One region of the Peribacillus sp. NPDC055009 genome, then DNA from elsewhere that is predicted to be linked to it. Evidence: riboswitches for the same ligand, from Rfam matches in the RefSeq annotation. Region 1 holds a riboswitch; the other holds the start of a gene.

Region 1 (4,184 bases):
TAATCGAACAAGGACTCTCGTACTTGGATACGGATATTGGACTGAAAACAATAATGGAAATGGGGCCAAAAGCCGTCTTCCATACACCGGACACCGTCGAAACCTTAAGGGTTCCAGTGGAAGGAAGCTTTAAAGATGAAATATATCCCCAGTCCGGAGCCGTTTTGGAAATAGACTACACTAAAAATAAGAAGGCACTTCAAGAATTCTTTTCAAAAAAATAAAAATTGTATTATGGACCTCGCAAGAATAATCACAAAAACGAGAGGGATAAGTAACCCTTCTCGTTTTTTATCATCAATAAAGCAACCTGGATCATTTAACAAAAAGCGGAATGTTTTTAATGAAATCCGGGGTTATGATGCCATTTTCGGTAATGATGCTTGTAATTAGATGATTCGGTGTAACATCAAAGGCTGGATTGAAAGTCTTCACGTTTTCAGGAGCGATCCTAACACCTTGAATGAAGGTGATTTCCGCTTCATTCCTTTCTTCGATCGGGATGGAAGTGCCGGACTCGAGAGTGAGGTCGAATGTGGTTGATGGAGCGGCCACGTAAAAAGGGATACCAAAGTGCTTGGCTAATATCGCCAATCCCAATGTCCCGATTTTATTGGCTGTATCTCCATTAGCCGCAATTCTGTCGGCACCGACGATGATTCCATTTATTCCTTTCTGATGAATCGTATGGGCAGCCATATTATCAGAAATTAATGTGACATCAACCCCCGCTTGCATCAATTCCCAAGCAGTCAAACGCGCCCCTTGCAGGACAGGCCTGGTTTCACATGCATACACTTTTAGCGGAAAGTCCTTTTCTTTTGCCAGGTGGAAGGGAGCCAAGGCTGTGCCATACCGAGCCGTGGCAATTCCCCCAGCGTTGCAATGCGTTAGAATGGAATCTCCTCTAGTGAATAAGGATAAACCATGTTCCCCGATTTTCCTGCACATTTCTTCATCTTCAGCAAAGATGGCTTTAGCCTCCGATATAAGTGCTTCCTTGGCAGTTGAAATGCTTTGCGCATCTTCCAGAGTATTTTCCATCCTCCTTAACGCCCAAAAAAGGTTGACAGCGGTTGGCCGTGATGATGCGAGTTTTTCAATATGCCTTGATACATTTTTCTTGAATTCGGCTAATTCAGCGGTTGTTTCCTGTTTCGCACCAAGTGCAACACCAAATGCTGCCGTCAGTCCAATTGCTGGGGCACCGCGAACTTTTAATGTCAAAATGCTGTCATACACATCATCAACAGAATGAAGTTCAATGAATTCTGTTATGGAAGGAAGGGCTTGTTGATTTAATAATGTAATATGGGTATCAGCCCATTGTACCGAATAAGGTAATGGTGCATGTGTTGTCATGTGCAGGTCTCCTTTTAAATGGTTGAATAAGATGGCAGTGTACGTTGCTTCAAGGCTTCAATGACAGCTGAAACATCCAATTCTTCCCGTTTTTTAATTAAAAAAACACCAATTTCCAATGTAGCCGTTTTGGCAGCGATCCTTGTTTCTTTATCTTCATTGACATTTAAATCGGCAACGTGGGAAAGTCCGATGGTTCGCCGAATCAGTTCACAGCCGGCAAAGCCGAATGCATCTTTTTTGAATTTTGTCAGTAAATAAGGCAGATAACCTTTCACATGACGAAATGGGCTTTTATTTTGACCTTCCCATAATTCGGAATAAGTTTCTTCAAAGGCATTCCAAAATTCATTAAGGTGTGTGAAAATCTCTTCCTTTCCAACGCTATTACGTGTGACTGCCTGAAAGAGAAGGTTGGCAGTGTATTGACCAAGGTCAAAACCAACTGGACCATAAAAAGCGAATTCTGGATCGATAACCTTTGTTTCAGTTTCACTTGCAAATATACTTCCAGTATGTAAATCTCCATGAAGCAAGGCTTCCTGCTCGGTTTCAAAGCTTTGTTTCAGCTTAGCGACCTCAAGGATCACTTCTTTATCATTCCATATATTTTTGGCGGCATCAGTCAATTCCACCTCGAAATCTCCCGGGAGTTCCTCAAAAAATGGATCCGTGAAAATGAAGACCTCAGTGATTTTGCAGAGTTCGGGATTCGTGAAATGTCGGGCAACTTCCTTTTTGGCAGAGGGTTCTAAATGATAATCGGATGTATAAAATGCCGTTTTCGCAACATATTCACCAATATGCTGTGAAAGCAATGGATATGAATCGCCTTCAATCAATCCTGTTCTAACGATTTTCAAATGGGATAAATCCTCCATGACCGTGATGGCAAGCTTTTCATCAGAATAATAGACTTGCGGTACGAATTCTGGGCAATAACTTCTGAAATGAATCAGCGCATTCGCTTCAATGGCAGCCCTTTTCAATGTCAGCGGCCAGCCTTCGCCAAGTACCTTGGCATAAGGAACCGCTTGTTTAATGATAATTCCTTTATTTGTGACTGTGTCTGTAATATGAAAAACATAATTTAAGTTTCCATCGCCGATTTCTTTACATGTTAAACTTGCATCCGCATTGACCAACCCAAGTTTTTTTGCAAGGGTTATAGCTGTTTCGTTTGTCAATCTCTTAAAATTTGAATGGTTTTGAGTCATTCTTTTCCCCTCCGGATTCAAAATAAGAATAAAAAAGCCTCTTTCATATAGAAAGAGGCAGAAGTTTTGGCTTCGGACCTCTTATCTTCCAGAATATGAATTCTGGTGGAATTAGCACCGTGCTCTGTGGATTTTATAATCCGGCGGTGAATCCGCCCCATTTCACAATGGTATTACAGTCGGTTGCTGGGCTTCATAGGGCCTTTATCCCTCAGCCTGCTCTTGATAAGAGTAAATGTTTTCTGAAATTTTAATCTTCGGGAAAATAATATCAACTTTTTAAATAGTTTGTCAATGGGTAATTTAATAAAAATCAGGACGGCGATCTTCGAATACAGGTATTTTGTTACGTGCTTCCGTAACTTTATTGAAGTCCAAGGTGCCTGTCAGGAGTTCGTTTCCTTCTCCGGCTTCACTTATGATATTTCCCCAAGGATCAATAATCAGGGAATGACCGGCAAATATATTATTGACATCAGAGCCTGAGCGATTAACGGCTACTACATAGGCTTGGTTCTCGATGGCACGGCTAATCAATAAGGCTCTCCAGTGATCGAGTCTCGGCTTTGGCCATTCAGCCGTAACGAATAGAACTTCGGCGCCTTTAGCGGTATGGGCTCGCTGCCATTCAGGAAAACGGATGTCATAACAAATGAAACCAGCACATATTTTTTCATCAAGAGTAAATAAACCATCCTTTTCTCCTGGCTTCAGGAAATGATGTTCATCCATTAACTGAAATAAGTGAAGCTTATCATATTCTTTTATGAGATTTCCCTGTTTATCGATGATGATCATGGTGTTATAGATTCCCTTGCCCGTTTTTTTCGCAATGGAACCGCCTACGATGTGAATCTCGTGTTTCCTTGCCTGTGTTTTAAGAAATTCAATCGTTTTTTCCGCCTCTTGATCAGCAATCTCATTTAACCTGCTTAAGTCGTATCCGGTTGTCCAAAGCTCTGGTAAAATGACGATATCGGGTTCTGACCGTGCTGCTTTTTCCAACCATTGTTCCGCAACCTGAAAATTGATATCCGGTTGCCCGAATGCTATATCCATTTGAATACAAGCTATTTTCCACTTCATCGTTTAAAACCCCCACATGTAAAAAATGCTTTACAAGACTATGATAAACATATATCATTTGTGTCTAGAATTTCAAGAAATTTCAGAGAAGGTGTATAAATGGTGCAATTCGAAAAATCCAGACAGCTTCAGGACCTGCCCAAGCAGTTTTTTGCCTCACTAGTCGCAAAAGTCAATGCCATCACGGAGCAAGGACATGATGTCATTAATTTAGGCCAGGGAAACCCTGATCAGCCGACACCAGACCATATCGTGAAAAGCTTGCAGTCTGCCGCTGAAAAAACGATTAATCATAAATATTCGCCATTCCGGGGGCATCAATATTTAAAAGATGCTGCTGCCGTCTTTTATGAACGTGAATTCGGTGTCAAGCTGGATCCGAACAGTGAAGTGGCGATTCTCTTCGGGGGAAAGGCAGGTCTTGTCGAACTGCCGCAGTGTTTATTGAATCCGGGTGATACGATCCTTGTTCCGGATCCCGGCTATCCGGATTATCTTTCCGGTGTTGTTTTAGCCCAG
Region 2 (4,184 bases), on a different contig from region 1:
CCCACTATCCACGAATAACTTGGAAACCTCACCGATTCGTCTAATATTCTCGGTTCGATCTTCTTCAGAAAAACCTAAATCTTTATTTAATCCGTGGCGGATATTATCACCATCCAAAACATAACTTCGAATATTCCGATTATATAACTCTTTAGCGACCGCGTTCGCAATCGTTGATTTTCCGGAGCCCGAGAGACCAGTGAACCAAAGAACTGTGCTTTCATGGCCGTTTTGCTTCCGGCGGAGCTCCTTGGTCAATGACGTTTCATGCCAAGTGACATTCGTACTTTTACTCATTAATAATCCCCCTCTTCATGTGGTCCTTCAATTTATGTCCGATCAGTTATAAACTTCATTCTTTTTTAGACCTTCGATCAATACCTCGATGACTTCTTTACGGCTAAAGGTAGCTGGAGGAATTTCTCCGTTACGCAGCATTTCCCTTACTTTCGTTCCAGACAGGATGACATGGTCTTCCTTGCCATGAGGACAAGTTTTAGCGGAAGCCATATTGCCACATTCTTTACAATAAAAACTATGTTCAAAGAATAATAGCGTGATCCCTAACTCATCTGCGTTGAAATTCCCAAAGATTTTTTGAGCATCATATGTGCCATAATAATCGCCCACACCCGCATGATCTCGTCCGACGATAAAATGGGTGCAACCATAATTTTTACGGACCATGGCATGGAAAATGGCTTCTCTAGGTCCTGCATAACGCATGGCAGCAGGGAAAACTGCAAGGGAGACGCGATCCTTAGGATAATATTTTTCAAGCAGCACTTTATAGCTTTCCATTCTTACATCTGCCGGAATGTCATCTGATTTAGTGGCACCTACGAGAGGATTTAAGAATAAGCCGTCGACAATCTCCAATGCTGTCTTTTGAATGTATTCATGTGCACGGTGAACAGGGTTCCTCGTTTGGAAGCCGACAACCGTTTCCCAGCCCTTTTCAGCAAAAGCTTTCCTTGTCTCGACCGGGTCCAAATAATTAGCTTGAAACTGCGGACGCTCTATTCTCTTGATCAACTTTATTTCCCCGCCGGCATATACATCACCGCGGTTATATAAATTTTTCACTCCTGGATGCTTCTCATCATCCGTTTGATAAACTAATGTCGCTTCCAATTGCTTATCTGGTGTGTATATATCGGAAACGGAGAGAACCCCGTATGTTTCACCTTCATGAGTCAACGTTACTTCTTCACCTATAGTAAGGGTTTCGGCAGTTTCTTCGGTCAAAGGCAGCGTAATCGGGATGCTCCATACATGACCGCTGCTAAGCCTCATATCCTTGACTACTGTCTCATAGTCACTTTTTGTAAAGAATCCTTTAATTGGACTGTAGGCACCAGTGCCTATCAATTCAAGATCACTTAAAGCAATTTCATCGATTTCGATCGACTTTGTTATTTTACTAATATCATAATTTGGTTCCCAAAGATCGATTAGTGTTCCTCCGTGCGGTAAACTGATTGTCATGCTAATTTCCCCCTATGGTTTCTATTTATTTAAGATAAATGCAATCCGCATTCCGTTTTTTGAGCTCCTTGCCAACGGCCAGAGCGTAAATCATCTGCATTGAAGGCTGGTGCTGTACATGTTTTACATCCAATGCTCGGATATCCATTATCATGCAGGATATTATATGGAAGTCCGTTTTTATGGGCATAGCGCCAAACATCTTTCCATGTCCAATGTATGAGTGGACATATTTTAACTGACTTGAACTTATTATCCTTATTGATATACTCGGTCGAAGCCCTTGTCTCGGATTGCTCCCTCCGCAGTCCCGAAAGCCATGCTGTTGCCGTTGAAAGCACATCGGTAAGCGGAATGATTTTACGGATGTTACAGCACTTATTTGAATCTCTAACCCATAATTCATCCCCAAATTCCGCTGCTTGTTCCTCAAGCGTCAAGGCAGGTTTCTTCATTTCTATCGAAAGCTTTGGATATCGCTTTTTCACTTGCTCGATCAATTGATAAGTTTCCTCAAAATGAACATCTGTATCAAGGAAAACTATTTTGGCAGAAGGATTGACCTTCGCCAATAAATCCGTAAGCACGATGCCTTCAATGCCAAAACTGCAAGCATAAATCAGTTCGTTTCCATAATGGTCATTCGCCCATTGCAGAACTTCCAAAGCACCTTTTGTCTCACTGTCTTCGGGAAATACAGGGAAATCCCCAGTGTTGAAATTTTCATAGTTTATTAATGCAGCCAACTTTGTAGCCCCCTCTAAAACTTGCTGTATCAGGTTAGAGTAACTGTTGATCAATACCCGTTGTAATATTCTCCAGTTTGTTTGACTCTAGAAAAAAAGAGACGAATCTAACCAATACTCTCTTTATATCAGTTAAACCCGCCTCTAGTTTTTCTAGTCAGCAGATACCTTATTTAATTCTTAATTTTTCATTTCTTTCCATTTGAATGATTTTACCATCCTGGACAATAAGTGTAATGGACCCATATTTCATAGAATTAAGCATTTCTTGAAGTCGTTCAAATATTTCTTCAAGCTGATTCTCTTTATCCAAGCCTGTTCCTCCTTTAAGAAAATCCGCGAATTTCTTATTTTCACCGCTGATCAAATGAATTTCTTAGATTTATATAATTCCAAACAACCTTACATTGTTATGGTTTGCCTACAACTTTCCAAAAAACAAAAATCTTTCCATGATGGAAAGATCCCAAGGTAAATATCTTTACCTTATCTTCCAAAATGATCAACATTTTGTTGGAGGTAGCACCTTGCATCGACCATGCAGGTTGCTGGACTTCAAAGGGCCAATTCCCTCCGTCGCTCTGGATAAGTTTTATTATTTTAAATATTAACATATATTTAATCCTTGTCAATGGAGTTTTCTTATAAAATAACTTGGTTTAATATTATGGATGAACTGTTATTTTTATACACACTATTCCGATTATGATTTTATGTTCATGTAAATATGAAAATAGACTCGTCTTTTTAGATAAAGCCTCCAAAAAAATGAGTCTATTTTCATTAACAAGCCTATAATTGGCGCCAGTCATCATCTGAAAAAATAATTTCTCGAATTCCAGTCCTTTTAAACGAAGGGATTACTCGAATTCATTAATTTCTTAACTGTATCGCTTCTACAAATTCTTGAACTTGACTCTGGACCCGATCAATTAAATTCAAATCATTTATCGGTTTTTCTGAATTCTGTTTATCTATTTCCTTATCAACAAAATAAATGCCCTGCAGCGGCTCGCCTTTTAATATTGAAATTAATGGTTTAAGTGCATAGTCAATCGCCAATAGATGCCTGTTACTTCCGCCAATCATGATTGGCAGTACTGGCTTACCCTTAAAAGCACCTTCTGGCAGCAAATCAATCAAGGCCTTCAATACACCTGTATAAGAAGCCTTATAAACCGGTGAACCAATAATGACACCTCTAGCTGCTTGAATTTTCTCTGAAAGCTTTAAGATATCTTCGCTATTATATTTGCCTTTGAATAAATCATCTGCTGAGAAATCCGTGATTGAGAAATAAGCTGTGGTAAATCCTTCGTTTTCGACTAATGATTGAATATGTTTTAGTGAAATGTCCGTTCTGGACGGAATAGCCGGACTTCCTGATAAAATTACGATATCGCTCATTTAATATACCCCTCCAATATTACATGATTGCCAGATAAAATCTTCGTAAAGCATTTCGTACAGTATGTATTTATCGTAATAGTCTGAAAAATATAAGTCAAATCTTACACTCTGGACATCTACTCTGAATGAAAAAAGAAACGGTCATATTTACGGCTTGATGCTCATGCCCTTAAATATGACCGTTTCATTATGTATGTTTTTGTTTGCCATGAATACCATATACCAAAAGTTGAGCAATGCTCTTAATTCGTTCAGAAGTAAAATATGGCTCCTTTTTCTGCTGGTGGATCTCATAATGTGTAGATAATGCCAATGTGAAAGAAATGATCCCTACATTAAATAGGATAATATCAGAGATATATTGTATCTCTCCACTATCTATTCTCTTCTGTATTTCAATATGCCTGGCATTCGGCTTGAAAATCTGATCTACATATTGCTTCGAAATATCTTGATCGAATTGTGTTTCCCTGAATAGTATCGAAAATTGTTCTTTATTATCAAGAATTTTATTTATCATGGTGCAAACATGATTCTCCA

Evidence for each region. A riboswitch is a leader RNA that binds a small molecule or an ion and turns the genes downstream of it on or off. The one in region 1 is predicted to bind S-adenosylmethionine.
Region 2: it holds a riboswitch for S-adenosylmethionine, as region 1 does, so the genes downstream of both, ACWF5P_RS14605 (YezD family protein) here and mtnK (S-methyl-5-thioribose kinase) in region 1, are expected to answer to the same signal.

What each region holds. Positions count from the first base shown of each region.
Region 1 covers NZ_JBSGVZ010000018.1:37,651-41,834, reverse strand. Annotated here, with positions in the region: gene ACWF5P_RS21520 (LCP family protein) at 1-224, shown strand, start outside; gene mtnA (S-methyl-5-thioribose-1-phosphate isomerase) at 316-1,362, opposite strand; gene mtnK (S-methyl-5-thioribose kinase) at 1,377-2,579, opposite strand; SAM riboswitch class I at 2,658-2,811, opposite strand; gene ACWF5P_RS21505 (carbon-nitrogen family hydrolase) at 2,883-3,665, opposite strand; gene ACWF5P_RS21500 (aminotransferase class I/II-fold pyridoxal phosphate-dependent enzyme) at 3,765-4,184, shown strand, end outside.
Region 2 covers NZ_JBSGVZ010000008.1:198,276-202,459, forward strand. Annotated here, with positions in the region: gene cysC (adenylyl-sulfate kinase) at 1-297, opposite strand, end outside; gene sat (sulfate adenylyltransferase) at 340-1,488, opposite strand; gene ACWF5P_RS14600 (phosphoadenylyl-sulfate reductase) at 1,518-2,222, opposite strand; gene ACWF5P_RS14605 (YezD family protein) at 2,404-2,547, opposite strand; SAM riboswitch class I at 2,718-2,826, opposite strand; gene ssuE (NADPH-dependent FMN reductase) at 3,108-3,641, opposite strand; gene ACWF5P_RS14615 (TetR/AcrR family transcriptional regulator) at 3,832-4,184, opposite strand, start outside.